4 regions of the Shewanella halotolerans genome follow, and region 2 is predicted to be linked to each of the others. Evidence: predicted binding sites of a transcription regulator. Region 2 holds the regulator's gene; each other region holds the start of a gene.

Region 1 (4,380 bases), 2.0 Mb from region 2:
AGCACCTTGAGTAGAAACGCTTTGACTAGACATACTTTGACTAGACATACTTTGACGAGAAGTGCTTTGAGAAACAGCTTGATTAGATAGTTTGCCCCCCGGGGCACCCGAGCGGCTTTGAGATACTAGGCTTTGAGATACTTGGCTTTGAGAGGCTCGGCTCTGAGAAAGCGAGCGGCTCTGCCAACTCAGCTCCGGCAGATGATGACTGCAGTGCTCAAGCCCCTTGACCTTATCCGCTCCTAGACGCGCCTCAAGCAGTGAGAGCAAACGCATGCTGGCATCACTCTTCCCCTCGCCCTGCCACCAATTGGATGTCTGCACAGATAGCGGCACCAGGGTATCGGCCTGAATGGCCAGACTGATCACCGGCGCCGCCAGGGTGAGGCTCTCTAGCTGCACACGGCAGAGTTTAAGTAAGGCATCCCCCCTATGCTCGGCGAAGGGATAACGGATCTCGCAGCGCAGTGGCGCCAGACTCAGATCGCGAAACACTAAGGTTAATGACAGCGCCAGCACCGCCTGCTGGCGCTGCACCAGATAGGCCGATAGGGTTGCTAGCATGCGCCCGAGGGGAAAGGCCAAGCCTTCGAGGTGGCTCACCTCATAGAGCAATTCAAGCTTATGACGATAAGACTCTGGCATCTGGTAAAACTCATGCACCTGAGGCAGCTGCCCCTTAAGCTGAGCCTGTAGGGTCAAGACTCGCTCGCCAAATCGCTCACCAAGCTCCTTGAGGGGCAAGGCGAGCAGCGCCTGCACCTGAGTCAGCCCCATGTTCTCGCAAGACTGCAGCACATGCCCTGGCAGTGGCAAGACAGAAAGCGGCAGAGACGCGACCTGCTTGAGCGCGATCTGAGGTAAATTCACCGAATACGCCCCCGCTTGATCATCTTTCGATTGGGCTTTGGTTTCTTCTCCTTGGCCTTCCTCTCCTTGTGCCTTATCTTCTTGGACTGCTTCTCTCACTTCTCGTTTGGCAAGATGAGTAGATGCCGTGACACCTTTTTCAGGCTCAAGGCTTGGTTCCGCGTTCCTATGTTCCGCATTCCTATGCTCATCACACCCAGCTTCAACAGGCACAGTGAGCGGCAGATACCTGGATCCCAACTGAGCCAGCAAGGCATTCTCCCCCAGGGCAAACTGACACTCGAGCCCATAGCCTTGGGCGCTCTTCTGATATTGACGGATGAGCCTGTCCAGACCACCGAAGATCTTCACCATGGAGCCCACCTCCAGCAGTAGGATATCAGCCACACTGGGCACATCAGAGGATCGACTCGACTTGCTTGCTTTATGTGACTTACTCGGCTTATTTAGCCTATGCTGCTGGGCCTGCTCGAACGGGCAGACAGGCGGCACGACCCTGGCACTGTAACCATAACTCCACTGGCACAGCCAATGGCTGGCCTCCTGACTCAAGGAGGATTCATAGGCCAGCAGTTGCAGCGATGGACAGAGCGCCTGGGCGGTAGCCAGGCTCTGCCCCGACTCCACGCCCTGCTTAGCCGCGGCACTCGATGCGATCAGAATCTGACTCGACTGACGCTCAAAGAGGGCCAGCTCGCCGCCCTGGGGCAAGCCTTGATGATAGCTTTGATACTGGAGTAACCAGTGGGGAAAATAGACCGCCAGCCACAACATCTACGCACTCCAGGGACCTTGTAAGATCTGACCGCTCTGCTGCTTATTAAGCTCGTTTTCCAATCTCTTATCCTGCTCCTGCAGTTTAGTCACATCGAGCATCAGACTCTGGGCCAGTAGCTCGGGTAGCAGGGATAAGGAGAAGCGCGGCGCTGGCCAGCCACCACGGCGCTTTAGAATATCCACCTGGGTCTCGAAAAGCCTAGCACTCCCCGTTTCTGTATTGGTTTCTGTGCTGGATTGCAAGGCGATCCGCAGTGGCACGGGATGAGCCTGCTCCTTGACCTTGCTTGGCAGATAACAGAGACACAGGCTCTCGCCCTTCTCGCAGGCAAGCTGCAAACGCCTGGCCTGACTGACACTGAGAGCCTCGAGCCAACATAAGACCAGAGGCGAGGCGCCGCTGGTTAAGATCTGCTCGAGGGCCCAAAGCTGCTCCTTCGGCGTCTGAGTATCGACCCACAAGAGACGGCTGACATCTATCCCCTGCATCGCCAGCGACTGGGGATAAGGCACGTGAGGCGGCGCCACCAGACTCACCAACCCGGCAGATCTTTCCTCCCTCGATTGCCTAGGGATCAGGCGGCGCATCAGAGGCAGCGCCAGGCTCAGCTCGCCGATCCCTTCGCTGGAGCAGAAGATCTCGCACAGCCCCTGACTAGGCCAGCCTCCCTGTCCCAGATGACGATTAAGCTCGGGATAGCCGCTGTCCAGCCCCATTTGCTGGGGATGATAGGCATCGCCGCGCCAGAGATCGCTGCGCTGGAGTAAACGTTCAAGTTGAAGATCTGCCAAGGCCATGATGCACCCGCTCTCATTCGGTTCGGTTAGGCGCCCCCTCGGAAATCGGACTATAGGCTAAGGCCTCATCAAGACTAATGCCTAAGCCAGGGCCTAAACCAAGACCTAAACCAGGGCTTAGATCTGACTTAACCTGGCGTTATCCCAAACACACCGAGTCACGCTCAATATAAATACCGCAAATACTGTATATAAATACAGTATATTTATAAATTGGCAGATCGCAAGCAGAGAAAGCTAAGATTTGAGTGGAAGATCACCTCAAAGCATCGAGCCAGTAAGCGGCAGACAGGCACAAAAAAACCACCCTAGGGTGGTTTTATCGGTTATCAATTATCGCTATTGATTAGCGGGATCAATTAGCGGTATTTCTTTACCTTCTTGAGTGCTATCTGCTGCTTGAGGGGCGACAGGTGCTCGATAAATACCTTGCCATCGAGATGATCCATCTCGTGTTGCAGCACGATAGCCAGGAAGTCATCGCTCTCGATCTCAAAGGCCTCACCCTCACGGTTAAGCGCCTTGACCTTCACCTTCTCGAAACGTGTCACCTTGGCGCGGTAGCCAGGAATTGAGAGACAACCCTCCTCGCCGACGATCTCACCCGAACGCTCGACGAACTCAGGGTTAATCACCACCAAGGGCTGATCGCGATCCTCAGACAGATCAATCACTAAGATGGCGTGTTCGCTGCCCACCTGGGTAGCGGCCAGCCCTATGCCATCGTCTGTGTGGTACATGGTTTCGATAAGATCATCGATAAAACCTTGCACGGCGGCAATGTCTTCTACGGGCTTGGCCTTACGTTTCAGGCGCTCATCGGGAATGGTCAATATATCGAGTACAGGCATAGTCTCAGGTTCTGGTTAATCAAATTAGGCATATAAAGTGGCGCCATTATGACCGAAATCACATTAAAGGCAACCGCAATCGGGTTTTCCCTTCAGGCCAAGCCTTGCCGGCGACTTGTATTTCATCGCCCAAGTCGATAGCATGATCAGACAAATGTATACAATATACGAGAATAATAATGACGACCCCTACACGTACCCCTCTGCCCAGTACCTTTTATGTGGCCAACACCATGGAGATCTTCGAGCGTCTCGCCTGGTATGGCTTCTTTACCCTCTCCTCCCTCTACATGACCTCTCCCGCCCATCAAGGCGGCTTAGGCTTTAGCGAACAGGAGCGTGGCCTGCTGCAGGGAATGATCCCCTTCTTTCTCTACCTGTTTCCTGTACTTACCGGCGCACTGGCCGATCGCTATGGCTACCGTAAGATGTTCCTGATCGCCTACGCCATCATGTGCCCCAGCTATTTCCTCCTGGGTCAGGTGAGCAGCTTTAGCGGCTTCTTCATCGCCTTCATGGGGGTCGCCATAGGCGCGGCCTGCTTTAAACCTGTGGTGACGGGCACTGTGGCACGCACCACAGATCACACCAACCGCGGCCTGGGTTTTGGCATCTTCTATATGATGGTCAATGTGGGCGGCTTCCTCGGCCCCTTCATCGCAGGTTATGTCCGCGCCATCAGTTGGGACTGGGTCTTCATCATGTCGGCGATCTGGATAGGCATTAACTTCATACCGGCGACCTTCTTCTATCGCGAGCCAACGGATCCCCACCAGCAACGGGGCAAGCCACTGTCTCAGGTGTTACGCGATATTCAGGAGGTACTGGGCAACGCCCGTTTCGCCCTGCTATTTTTCGGCACCTTAGTGATCCTGCTCTCCTACGGCGCCAAGTGGATCAGTGGCGAGCATTGCCTCACCATCTATCTGGTGTGGTTTAGCCTGCATTTTCTCTGGAACGCGCTGGCCAAGTCAGACAAGCAACTACCCTGGTATCAACAGAAGATCGCCCTGGGCAACAAGCCCTTCGTGATCTACCTGCTTATCCTCTCCGGCTTCTGGATGGTCTACCAGCAGATCTTTAT
Region 2 (4,380 bases):
GCTGTGGGTGCCCGCCGCATATTCGCGCCCCAGCAGTAACTCCTCGCCATGCACAGGCACAACCATCACGGCGCCGCGGGCGTTGCCCTTCATGCGCTCATACTGACGCTCAACCTGGTTCGAAAATTTTAAATGCACCTGCTCTATCTGAAACAGACGGCTCTGGGCAACAACTTCGGCATGTAGGATCTGCGGCTTTTTGTCCGGCATGAAACTTCCTGATAAAAATGGCGTTTGCTTAACCACTCAATCTTACTATGATGGGCCTAATCCACAACTCAAACCAAGGAATTTTTTTACTCGATTTATGTTTCCCTGGAATAAGATAGATACCGTACTGCTGGATATGGACGGCACCCTGCTGGATCTGCATTTCGACAACCATTTCTGGCTCAGTCTGGTACCTCAAGCCTTGTGTGAACAAAGGCAGATCCCTAAGGTCGAGGCTCAGCAACTAGTGGAGACAGCCTATGCTAAGGTCTTCGGCACCCTGGAGTGGTATTGCCTGGAATATTGGCAACAGGAGCTGGGTCTGGACATTCTGGCTTTGCACCACACTCTGGTCGACCGGATCCAGCTGCGTCAGGACAGCATGCCCTTTCTCACCGCACTGGCCAGACACAGCAAGCGGCGCATCTTGGTCACCAACGCCCACCCACACAGTCTGGCACTGAAACTCGAGCATACAGAGCTGGCTAACGGACTCGATGAGATGCTCTCGAGTCACGCAACCGGCTATCCCAAGGAACACCCACAATTTTGGCGTCACCTGTTTAGTCAGTTTTCCCTGGATCCCAGCCGTTGCCTGTTTATCGACGACAGCGAGCCCATACTGCAGGCGGCCAAGCAGGCCGGCGTTGGCTACCAGCTGGGGATCAAGAATCCCGACAGCCAGAAGCCTCACAAGCAGTTTGCCGACTTCCCCGCCATCGACGATTACCATCATCTACTGCTCTCACTTGAACAGACGCATCTCGGCTAATCAATCACACTTTAGGCGCTAATCGCTTGATGGGATTGGGAGAAAATCTGGTTAATACTTGCACTGTATAAAATACTGTATATACTGACAGGTACTGTATGGAAAGACAGGATTAATCATGAGACCCTTAACCCCAAGACAAGCCGAGATTTTAGATCTGATAAAACGCAATATAGCCGACACGGGCATGCCGCCTACCCGTGCCGAGATTGCGCGTCGATTAGGCTTTAAGAGCGCCAACGCCGCCGAGGAACACCTCAAGGCCCTGGCCAAGAAAGGCTGCATCGAGATCATGCCCGGCACCTCACGTGGCATCAAGCTGACCCAAGAGGAAGAGCCTGAAGATCTCGGCCTGCCCCTCATAGGTCAGGTGGCCGCAGGTGAGCCTATCCTGGCCCAAGAGCATGTGGAACAACACTATCAGGTTGACCCTAGCATGTTCCGCCCCAGCGCCGACTTTCTGCTGCGCGTCAGGGGTGACAGTATGAAAGATATAGGTATTCTCGAGGGCGACCTACTGGCGGTACATAAGGTCGAACAGGCAAGAAACGGCCAGATAGTCGTGGCCCGCGTGGAAGATGATGTAACGGTTAAACGCTTCGAGAAACGTGGCAGTACCGTCTATCTGCATGCCGAAAATGAAGAGTATTCCCCTATCGTGGTGGACCTCACCACCCAGAGCCTGAGCATCGAAGGCCTGGCCGTCGGCGTTATTCGAAATGGAGACTGGCAATGAACAACCTAATGGGCATGGCGCCACGCCATCCAGGACTGTGGGTCGATCTCGACAGCTCACTAAAGCGCGGCGATGGCAACACTATCTCGACTACGGCAAGTTCGACCCAGGGCAAGCAGGAGCTGCAGGCCCTCACCCCGGAACTGGCTCGACTCAGTCAGCAGGGACAATGGGTGGTGTTAATCAGCCCACCTAATATAGGCTACAAGCAGATGCTGGCCGACGGCGGTGTGCGTATGGATCGCATCCTCTTGGTACACACCAAGGATGAGGTCGAAACCCTGTGGGCGATGGAAAAAGCCCTCACAAGTGGTACATCCAGTGCGGTGATCTGCTGGGCACAAACCCTGGATGCCCGTGACAGTCGTCGCCTACAGATAGTTGCCAAGAATACCCGCGCCCTGGGGGTGGTAATCGAAGATGCGAATGGTCACTTACCTGCCAACCCTTTTCCCCAAGAGGATCTCGGCGGCCAGACCTTGAGTCTGTTCAGTTCGCTGCATTGATATTCCGCGCTTTACCTTTCCATACAGACGCCCCGCCAGGGGCGTTTTTGTGTCTGTTTTGTTTAGAAAAATAAAATAAAAGTGATCTTGATCAATATTTAAACAGCCATTAAGTTAGTAAGAGATATCAACGATTATTTGTTATATCGCACAATTTGGTTGTCGGCTTGAGCGGCGAAAATGAACCTGTACTACCTCGCCTACGGAAGCTGAAATTGGTCTGATATATTCAGCCGTAAGTGCAAGCGTGGTCACCACCAGCAGAACAAGAGATTCACCACCGACGCACTTTGAAGTCATCGTTGCTTTTTTGGGAACTGAAGAGTTTGCATAGAGCCGAGACATACTGTGTGGCTCTTCTTTGTAGTTGCCTTCGCAATTGACAGAGGAGAAGTCTAGTGAAGCAAGTGTTGTGTTGTTTGCTGGCGTTGCTATTTACGCCCACCATACTCGCAGCAGATATGCCCCTGAACATGACATCAGGGGTCACAGAGATCAGCAATAAGGTGTTTAGCCTTCATATGACGATTCTCTATATCTGCTGTGCCATAGGCCTAGTCGTCTTTGGGGTGATGATCTACGCCATCATCAACCATAGGCGCTCCAAGGGTGCCGTCGCGGCAAACTTTCATGAGAGCACTAAGGTAGAGATCGCTTGGACGCTCGTTCCCTTTGTCATCTTGATCCTCATGGCCATCCCGGCCACCAAGACCCTCATCGCCATGGAAGATCCCAGCAATGCCGATCTCACCATCAAGATCACAGGTTCCCAATGGAAATGGCACTACAGCTATTTTGACCAAGACATCAGCTACTACAGCCTACTGGCGACCCCCAGAGAACAGATAGAAGGTAAGGAGACCAAAGGCGAACACTATCTGCTGGAGGTCGACAAGCCACTGGTGCTGCCGGTCAATCGTAAGATCCGCTTCCTGATGACCTCGGAGGATGTGATCCACTCCTGGTGGGTACCGGCCTTCGCGGTGAAGAAAGACGCTAACCCAGGCTTCATCAACGAGGCCTGGACCCGCATCGACAAGCCAGGCATCTACCGTGGCCAGTGCGCCGAACTTTGCGGCAAGGATCACGGCTTCATGCCAATCGTGGTGCAAGTACTTTCCGAAGCCGATTTCGACAACTGGATTGTCGAGCAGGAGGCACAGGCCAGCGCTGCCGCCGCCGAGGCGCAGGCAGCCTTGTCGAAGACCCTGTCGAAAGAAGAGCTGATGACTCAGGGCGAACAGGTCTATATGGCGCGCTGCGCCGCCTGCCACCAGCCAAATGGTGCCGGTTTACCTGGCGTCTTCCCGTCACTCATAGGCAGCCCAATCATCAAGGGCCCTGTCGCCGATCACCTGGATGTGGTGCTACATGGCCGCTCCGGCACAGCGATGCAGGCCTTCGCCCAGCAGCTCACCGCTACAGAAATAGCCGCAGTGGTCACCTTCGAGCGTAATGCCTGGGGTAACGACACGGGCGATACGGTGCAGGCAGCCGATGTCAACCAGGCAAACTCAGGCGCATCGAGCGGCGCTAACACAGGAGCAGATGCAGCTGCCGAAGCGGTTCAATCTATACCTACCCCGACGGCCGAATCCAGTGCGGCAGCAAACTCCGTCGCCGAGGAATCTCAAGCACCTGTGTTAGACGATCTGACCATGGATGAGCTGATGGCCAAGGGAGAGCAGGTTTATCTCGGCCACTGCGCCGCCTGTCATCAGGCCACAGGCATGGGATTACCCGGCGCCTTCCCGGCACTCAAAGGCAGCGCCATCGCCACAGGGCCAGTTGAGAATCACCTAGACATAGTGCTTCACGGTAAGCCTGGCACCGCCATGCAGGCCTTCGCCAGCCAGTTAACGCCACAGGAACTCGCCTCGGTGATCACCTATGAGCGCAACGCCTGGGGTAACAACACAGGCGACATGGTTCAGGCAACAGACGTCAATCAACAGGGTCAATAGGGAGGCATTATGAATGCAATAACGCGTGAAGCAGATATGGATGCCACTCATATTGGCGAACATTCGACCCACCACGAGGAGCACCCGACGGGCATAAAGCGTTGGCTGTTTACCACCAACCATAAAGACATAGGCACCCTGTATCTCTGGTTCAGTTTCATCATGTTCTTAACCGGCGGCGCCATGGCCATG
Region 3 (4,380 bases), 1.8 Mb from region 2:
AGGCAGGTGAGGACAGCCTGAGCCAGGCCATGGGCTATGTGACTCATATGTCTCAAGAATCCCTGCTAGCGAAGGAGGCCGTAGGTAAGGTGGCGGAAAGCAGCACCAATATCAGCAAGATCCTCGAGGTGATCAGCGCCATCGCCGAGCAGACCAATCTGCTGGCACTTAACGCCGCCATCGAGGCCGCCCGCGCCGGTGAACAAGGCCGGGGCTTCGCCGTGGTCGCCGATGAGGTGCGTGCGCTGGCCTCCAAGACTCAGAGTTCGACCGATGAGATAGGCAAGTTGATCGAGGCGCTACAGCGAGAGGTCAACAGTGCCTCGCAGATCATCGATCAAGGGGTGGATGGTGCCCAGCGCGCCGTGGCCCAGACAGAGTCGGCCCTGAGTTCACTCAACACCATAGTGAATCAAATTCAGGAGGTTTCCAGCCAGGTGACCCATATCGCCACCGCGGCCGAGGAGCAGAGTGCCGTGACCGAAGAGGTCAGCCGTAATATCACAGGTATCTCAGATTCCGCCTCCGAGCTGGCGAGACTCGCCGACGAGGCCCAGCAGAGCAGTGCCAGCCTGGCGGGCCTGGTAGAGCAGCAACACCAGCAGCTGGGCAAGTTAAAGACCTAGAATGTCTTGGCATTGCGATAGGGCGTCTCCTGGGAGGCGCCTTTTTTGTGGCCAGATGGCAGCCGCATCGAATGCACGGTTGTGGCTGTGGCTGTGACAGGGGCCGCGGCCGCGGAAGAGCTAAGTTTTAGCTTAGAGGGGCAAGCGCAGGTTAGCGATCACACCGGCATGAGCAAACCCTGGCTTACCCATACCATTAGCCAGAGGCCGAAGAGTAGTCCAAGGGCCGGTCTATGGTGTGCGCCATGGCGGGCGAGGGCAAACAGGGTGCCTGCGCAGCTTAGCAACAGCAGCGCGCCAAACAGCATCAGGGGATCCAGTCGCCAGGGTAATGCTAAGTTAGGCATTAAGAGCAGAAGCAGCGCCGTCGTTGTCAGCGTGGCATAGAGTAGCAGGCGCTCGGGTCGGTAAGGGGTTTTGAGTCGTATGTGCATATCAACCTCCATAGAATGGCCTTAGACTACTCTTTAATGAGAATTATTCTCAACTAAATTTACACGTAAGCATAAGATTGCCTTTCTGTATTTGCGCCAACGCTGCGAGTGGTTTAAAGTTACTGTTAATTTATACAGTGATTTGATGTCAGCATGATCTTATACATAGCAGAGAAGCCCAGCCTAGGGCGCGCAATCGCCGATGTGTTACCTAAACCCCATAAGAAGGGCGAGGGCTATATTACGGCGGCCAACGGCGACACTGTCTCCTGGTGCATAGGCCACCTGCTGGAGCAGGCCGAGCCCGACAGCTATGATCCCGCCTTTAAGTCCTGGTCGTTCGACCACCTGCCCATAGTGCCGCAGCAGTGGAAGATGACCCCTAAGAGCAAGACTCGGGGTCAGCTCAGCGTGCTGAGAAAACTGGTCAAGCAGGCCAGTCAGCTGGTCAACGCCGGGGATCCCGATCGCGAAGGTCAGCTGCTGGTGGATGAGGTGATCTCCTATCTGGGGGTTAAGGGCGACAAGCTCGAACAGACCCAGCGCCTGCTGGTGAGCGACCTCAACCCCCAGGCCGTTAAACGTGCCTTGGGGCAGCTGCGTAGTAACCGAGAGTTTATCCCCCTGTCGACCTCGGCGCTGGCACGTTCTCGCGCCGACTGGCTCTATGGCATGAACATGACCCGCGCCTATACCTTGCAGGGGCGCAAGGTGGGCTATCAGGGAGTGCTCTCTGTCGGTCGGGTGCAGACGCCCCTCTTAGGCCTGGTGGTGCGCCGCGATGAGGCGATTGAACACTTTGTCAGCAAGCCTTTCTATGAGGTGCTGGCCAACCTCTACACCCAAGAGCAGGCGCATTTTAAGGCCAAGTGGCGCCCCAGTGAGGCCTGCCAGCCCTATATGGATGAGGAGGGGCGGGTGTTATCTAGGCGCCTGGCGGAAAATGTGGTGGGGCGGATCACAGAGCAGAGCGCTCGGGTGACAGATCTGCAGGCCAAAGACAAGCAGCAGGGGCAACCCTTACCCTATAATCTGTCGGCGCTACAGATAGATGCGGCCAAGCGCTTCGGCATGAGTGCCAAGGCGGTGCTCGATACCTGTCAGTCCCTGTATGAAAAACATAAGTTGATCACCTATCCACGCTCAGATAGCCGTTATCTGCCCAAGGAGCAGCTGGCCCTGGCGCCTAGCGTTATCGATGCCGTGCTCAAGGGGGCGGGTGAGCTTACGGCTCAGTGCGCCGCGCCAGATCCCAAGATAGTCTCCAAGGCCTGGAACGATGCCAAGGTCGATGCCCACCACGCCATAGTGCCCACAGAGAAGGTGGCTAATCTGAGCGCGCTGACTCAGGCCGAGAAGCAGATTTACCTGCAAGTGGCCCGTCAATATCTGGCGCAGTTTTACCCTGTCTATCGCTACCATGAGACTCAGGTCGAGGTGGAGATCGCCGGCGGGCATTTTCATACCAAGGCCAAGCAGGAGATAGCCCCCGGCTGGAAGCAGCTGTTCCCCAAGCGCGCCGATGACAAGGCAGATAGCGAGGGCTATGAGGCGCTGGCTCAGCTGCCGCCGCTGCATAAGGGACAGACACTGCATTCGGGCCAGGGGGAGCTTATCGAGAAGCAGACCCAGCCGCCCAAAGCCTTTACCGATGCGACCTTACTTAGCGCCATGACGGGGATCAGCCGCTACGTGACCAACCCAGAGATCCGTAAGATCCTCAAAGAAACGGATGGCCTGGGCACGGAGGCGACCCGCGCTGGGATTATAGAGTTGCTGTTCAAGCGTGGCTTTCTGGCGCGTCAGGGGAAGTCTATCGTCTCGACCCCGGTTGGCCGCGGCCTCATCAACAGCCTGCCGGAATCGGCCACCACGCCGGATATGACGGCGCTGTGGGAGAGTCACCTGGATGCCATCAGCCGTAAAGAGGCCAAGTACCTAAGCTTCATGGCGCCGCTAGTCGAGTCGCTCAATGGGCTTATCATGCAGGCCGGTGCCCAGCTGCCCAAGGCCTTGCAAGGTGTCGAAGCGCCTAAGCGTTCGTTTAAGAAGCGTGGCTATGGTAATCGACGCGGCGGTGCGACAGGCGTTAAAGGCAAGGCTAGCGGGGCGAAAAAGACTGCGACTAGAGCCGCGGCTAAGGCAAAGGCCTAAATAAGAATCTGAGCAAGAGATAAGGGCATAAGCAAGGGCCTAAGCAAGGGCATAGGCAAGGGCCTGAACGCATGGAAGCTTAAGCGACTCAGACCCTTGGAGTGGGACGTTTAACGTTTTATCAGCTGTATGGCATAGCCGCCGTTGGCCGCCATGTTGAGATCTAGGCTGTCGCCCTTGGTAACGGTTTTCTTGATCAGCTTATAGTCTTCGGCGAAGTTACCCGCGTTGATGCCATCTTGCAGCAGCTGCATCTCATACTCACCATCTCCCAGAAAGTCCAGGTTGATCCGCTGGCTTCTCGCCTGGGTATTGGTCATGGCGCCTATGTACCAGTTATCACCTGCGCGTCGCGCTATGGTGAAATACTCGCCTATGCTGGCATGCAGCACCTTGAAGTCATCCCATACTGTAGGAATGGCGGCGATGAAGCGCGGGATCTCAGGCTCGGCGCGGTAGCTGGTGGGAGTGTCGGCGAGCATCTGCAGCGGACTCTCGTAGATCACATACATGGCGATCTGCTGTGCCCGGGTGGTGAGGCTCATGGGACGAGACCAGACCTTGTTGAAGTTCTTCTGCTGGGCATTGGCCATGGCGCCCGGGGTGTAATCCAGCGGACCAGCTATCATGCGAATGAAGGGCAGATGCAGGTTGTGGGTCGAGGTTACCTCAGACCATTTGTTATTTTCCAGTCCTCTAACCCCTTCGCGGGTCATCACGTTGGGGTAGGTTCTGTGGATCCCCGCAGGCTTGTAGGATCCATGGAAGTTGACCATTAACTTATATTTGGCGGCCATGGCAGCGGCGCGCCAGTAAAAATCCACCCGCTTGATGCTGTCGCTGTCCATGAAGTCTATCTTGACGCCGTTGATCCCCCATTTGGCGTAGAGTTTAAACGCCTCTTCCAGGTTCTTGTCCAGCGCCGAGTAGGGCACCCAGAGTTGCACCCCGACGCCTTTTTCCTTGGCATGGGCGATGATCGCCTGCATGTCTATGCCTGGCAGCACGGTAAGCACATCTTCCTGTGATGACCAGCCATCGTCGATAAGGATGTTTTCGATACCAAAGTCGGCGGCAAAGTCGGCGTAGTATTGGTAGGTCTCGGTATTGATCCCCGCCTTGAAGTCGACCCCCTTGAGGTTGTTCTCGTTATACCAGTCCCAGGC
Region 4 (4,380 bases), 1.0 Mb from region 2:
ACCAAAACATCTTTCCACCCAGACTTCTCTCTACCCTGGCTCGTCTTCACCTAGACTCATCTCCTCCCTAGCGCCTTTCGCTTTGTATCGCCCTTAACACTCTGGATTTATTATCTTTAATCGCCTTGGTAATTAAAGCGCGAATGAGAACGATTTTCTTTGGTAACTGATTGAAACTAAATGTTTATTTGTAATTGGGTGAAAATTGCTCTAGGCTTAAATATTGATTTAGATCAAATCTTACTAAGGAGATCAAATGAAGGGTCATCCGAACGTCATTCGTCAGTTAAACAAGATACTGACCTTCGAATTGACGGCCATCAACCAGTACTTTTTGCACGCACGCATGTACAAAAATTGGGGTCTGGAAGAGCTCAATGAGAAGTGCTACAAGAAGTCGATCAAAGATATGAAGCATGCCGACAAGCTGATCGAGCGGGTGCTGTTTCTCGAAGGCCTGCCTAATCTGCAACAGCTTGAGAAGCTGCGCATAGGTGAGAACCCGGAAGAGATGTTGCAGTGTGACAAGACCATGCTCGAAGAGCAGCTGGTCGAACTGCGCAGCGTGATCGCCCTATGTGAGACGGAGCGAGACTATGTGAGCCGCGAGATCCTCGAGGACCTGCTCGAAGATGAGGAGGAGTATCTGGACTGGATCGAGGCGCAGCAAGATCTGATTAAGATGACGGGCATTCAAAATTACCTGCAGTCGCAGATGGAATCTGAATAGGGAGAGAAGCATGAAAGGCAATCAGGAAGTGATCGACACCCTCAACAAGCTGCTCACCGGAGAGTTGTCGGCGATGGATCAATACTTTGTCCACGGCTTGATGTATGAAGACTGGGGGCTTAACGAGCTGCACGAGCGGATCTCCCACGAGTCTGACGATGAGCGCGAACACGCCAAGAAGCTGGTCCAGCGGATTCTGTTCCTCGAGGGCACGCCAGATGTGGCCAGCCGCGAGGCGCTGAACATAGGTAAAGATCCCCAGGAGATGCTGCAGAACGATCTCAACTACGAGTATCAGGTGGCGGCCAACCTGCGTGAAGCCATTGCCCTGTGCGAGGAAAAGCAAGATTACGTCTCCCGCGAGCTGTTAGAGGTCTTGCTGGAAGAGACAGAGTCTGACCATATGTACTGGCTAGAGAAGCAGCTGGGCCTCATCGACAAGATAGGTCTGCAGAACTACCTCCAGTCTAAAATGTAAGAGACTGTTATATAAGAAAGAGGTAAGGCCTTGTATGTAAGGTGCCAGGCACAAGGCATTAGCCATTCGACGCCATGAGATAGCGATAAAGCCACCCTAGGGTGGCTTTTTGCTGCCTGTCATCTGGCGTCAGGCCTTTGTTCATCGCGAAGTGATTGAATACTGTTTAAATGTACAGTATTCTTGGCGGTGGAGGTATTAAGGTGAAAAAGATTATTCATGTAGACATGGACTGCTTCTTTGCGGCGGTCGAGATGCGTGATTTTCCCGAGCTCAGGGGCAAGCCTATAGCCGTCGGCGGACGCAGCGATCGCCGCGGCGTCATCAGCACCTGTAACTACGAGGCGCGCAAGTTTGGCGTGCGCTCGGCCATGGCCTCCGCCTATGCGCTCAAGCTCTGCCCGGATCTCATCTTGGTGCCCGGCCGCATGTCTGTCTACAAGGAGGTGTCGGCGCAGATCCGTGAGGTGTTTGCCCGCTACACAGAATTAATCGAGCCGCTCTCCCTGGATGAAGCCTATCTGGATGTCAGTGACTGCACTCAGCATCAGGGCTCGGCCACACTGATCGCCGAGGCGATTCGCCGGGAGATCTTCGAGGTGACCGGGCTCACGGCCTCTGCAGGTATTGCGCCGGTGAAGTTTCTGGCTAAGATAGCCTCGGATCTCAATAAGCCCAACGGCCAGTATGTGATCACTCCGCAGATGATCCCCGAGTTTGTGAAGACACTGGCGCTGATTAAGATCCCCGGTGTCGGTAAGGTGACCGCCGCCAAATTGGAAACCATGGGGCTGATTACCTGCGCCGACGTGCAGGCCTGTAGCCGTCAAAGCCTGGCTGAACGCTTCGGTAAGTTTGGCGGCGTGCTCTATGACAGGGCGCAGGGGATAGACCCTCGCGGCATCTCCCCCCACAGGGAGCGTAAGTCTGTCGGCGTCGAGACCACCCTGGCTAAAGATATTTACACCTATGAGCAGTGTCAGGCGGTGATGCCTCAGCTGATCCAGGAGCTGTCCGGGCGCATCAGTCGCAGCGCCAAGTCACGTCGCATTCACAAGCAGGTGGTTAAGCTCAAGTTCGACGACTTCAAACAGACCACCATAGAGCAGCGTAGCGACGAGGTCTCGGTGAAGCTGTTTTACGATCTGCTTAAACAGGCGCTAGAGCGCCGCGCGGGGCGGGGCATTCGCCTGCTGGGGGTGTCGGTCGGACTCGAGAGTGAGGCGGTGGGGGCCGGACTGGACGAGGAGGAGCATGGGGCGCAGATGGATCTCGGGTTTTAGCGTTAACCCTATTAACCTTTTGCTCGTAGCTTGGACGGTTATTGCACCTGGTTAGATTTTTGAAGCTTTACCCTTCATGGCAATCTAACGCCTGCCCGGCGGGGGTTGTGCAAGCACACTTTTGACACGGTGAGTGAAGCACAGCTTCGCGCTCGCGAACGAGAGGCATGGATGCCGAACTGGCATTTAAACACGGATGTTATTTGAATATGTCCCTATACGCTCCGCGGCGACGTCCTGTCGCCGAGGGTCAAAAGCGTGCTTACACCTGTATCTTCTATCTCTTCGATTTGACCTTTTTTATTTCCAATGTTTTGGCGCGAATTGGCTTTAACTCTTTGTAACAGCTCCGATGAGCACGGTATTTGGGCCAATCATGGGGCTGTTTTCCTCTCTCTTTCATTAGGTTTGTCCTGGTGTGGCAGAGTCTGGTTTGCTTAAAAAACGAGCCCCTTCAAGGGATAGGGGTTTTTAGGGGAGCTATGGGGGCAGATGAATGATTCATCATCACCATTATGAATGTTGCACAATCATTATAATAAATTTAAAAATTGGTAACGCGCTCCATATACTCGATTCTAACAGTCTTTGCTTATGTTTGTGGCCTGATGTACCGCGGGGGGAATAGGTGCTGTGGCAATAAATATTGCAGTTAGTGCAGGACTCGGTAGGGAGGTGCGGCTGATTTCCACATCGCCAACATCCTAATAAATATAAAACGTAATAAAGGAAGGATAGGATGATGGAAAAGTACATTAAAACTAATCACTTATTACGCTCCCGAGCAGCAGTAAGTCGGAGCAACATGAAGCTGAGTTGTTTGGCTATGGCCGTTTTTTGGGCCATTTCAGGTCAAGTTTTTGCTGAAGAAGCGCAGGCGCCAGAAGAATCACAGGATCAGAAGGCCAGCGCGTTTGAAGTCATCGAGGTGACGGCGCAGAAACGTGTGCAACGTATGCAAGATGTCGGCATCGCGATCTCCGCGTTTAAAGCCGATGAGCTAGAAGATCTCGGTGCCTATCAGGCATCGGCCCTGGCGGAATTTATCCCCAACATGGAGGTCGCTGTCTCTGACGATAGCGGCATCCCCATCTTCGTGATCCGTGGTGTGGGTCTACAGGACTACAACACTAACAACACGCCTAACACGGCCGTGGTCGTCGACGACGTCTATCAGCCCTATGGCATCTATAGCGCCTTCGCCATGTTCGATACCGATAGGGTAGAGGTGCTCAAGGGGCCTCAGGGCGGTCTGTACGGACGTAACTCTACCGGCGGCGCCATCTCTTTCTCCTCTAAGCGACCAGAGCTGGAGACCACGGAAGCCAATGTCGCGGTGGATTACGGCAACTATAACTCGCTCAACATCCGCGCCGGTGCAAGTCTGCCACTGGGGGAGATCGCCGCTGTGCGCCTTGCCGTGCAGTCTGAAACCAGCGATGGCTATTACTACAACACCTATCTGAATCGCGACCAGGGTGGCAAAGATAAGCAGCAGGCCCGCGTTACATTGCATCTCGAACCCACAGACTATTTTGCGGCGGATCTCAGATATACCTATGGCCGTGACACCTCTGAGGCGTCGATCCCCGAGGTCACAGGGTTATTAGACAGCAACGCCTATTGGGAGGGACCGTTGGCGGACTTCCCCGGCTTGCCATCGATGAATATTCCCTACAATCAGGATGGTACACCGGCCTATTGTGACGCCGTGTTGCAAACCGGTATCCCGGATGCCAGCTGTATCAACATGAACCGCGCCAGCGCCGATGGCGACCCATACAGCGGCGCCGATGCCAGGGTGCACCCCAACGATGACACCTACCATTCGGTGTCGTTAAATATGAACTGGGATTTCTCCGATTACTCGCTGACCTCGATCACTAACT

Evidence for each region. Region 2 encodes LexA, which represses DNA repair genes until DNA is damaged. Its sites were predicted from a motif close to TACTGTATNNNNATACAGTA; they were not measured.
Region 1: imuA (translesion DNA synthesis-associated protein ImuA) is a predicted target of LexA. The motif match lies at 2,629-2,648, and genes of this name have one in related genera.
Region 3: K0H81_RS08190 (DNA topoisomerase III) is a predicted target of LexA. The motif match lies at 1,181-1,200, and genes of this name have one in related genera.
Region 4: dinB (DNA polymerase IV) is a predicted target of LexA. The motif match lies at 1,369-1,388, and genes of this name have one in related genera.

What each region holds. Positions count from the first base shown of each region.
Region 1 covers NZ_CP080417.1:2,154,069-2,158,448, reverse strand. The annotation lists gene K0H81_RS09160 (Y-family DNA polymerase) at 1-1,644, opposite strand, end outside; gene imuA (translesion DNA synthesis-associated protein ImuA) at 1,645-2,445, opposite strand; gene def (peptide deformylase) at 2,805-3,296, opposite strand; gene K0H81_RS09145 (MFS transporter) at 3,476-4,380, shown strand, end outside.
Region 2 covers NZ_CP080417.1:133,968-138,347, reverse strand. The annotation lists gene nudE (ADP compounds hydrolase NudE) at 1-210, opposite strand, end outside; gene yrfG (GMP/IMP nucleotidase) at 308-982, shown strand; gene lexA (transcriptional repressor LexA) at 1,101-1,718, shown strand; gene K0H81_RS00625 (cell division inhibitor SulA) at 1,715-2,224, shown strand; gene coxB (cytochrome c oxidase subunit II) at 2,623-4,188, shown strand; gene ctaD (cytochrome c oxidase subunit I) at 4,198-4,380, shown strand, end outside.
Region 3 covers NZ_CP080417.1:1,899,734-1,904,113, forward strand. The annotation lists gene K0H81_RS08180 (methyl-accepting chemotaxis protein) at 1-626, shown strand, start outside; gene K0H81_RS08185 (hypothetical protein) at 785-1,060, opposite strand; gene K0H81_RS08190 (DNA topoisomerase III) at 1,214-3,214, shown strand; gene K0H81_RS08195 (glycoside hydrolase family 97 protein) at 3,325-4,380, opposite strand, start outside.
Region 4 covers NZ_CP080417.1:1,178,286-1,182,665, forward strand. The annotation lists gene bfr (bacterioferritin) at 257-730, shown strand; gene bfr (bacterioferritin) at 741-1,208, shown strand; gene dinB (DNA polymerase IV) at 1,412-2,491, shown strand; gene K0H81_RS05285 (TonB-dependent receptor) at 3,318-4,380, shown strand, end outside.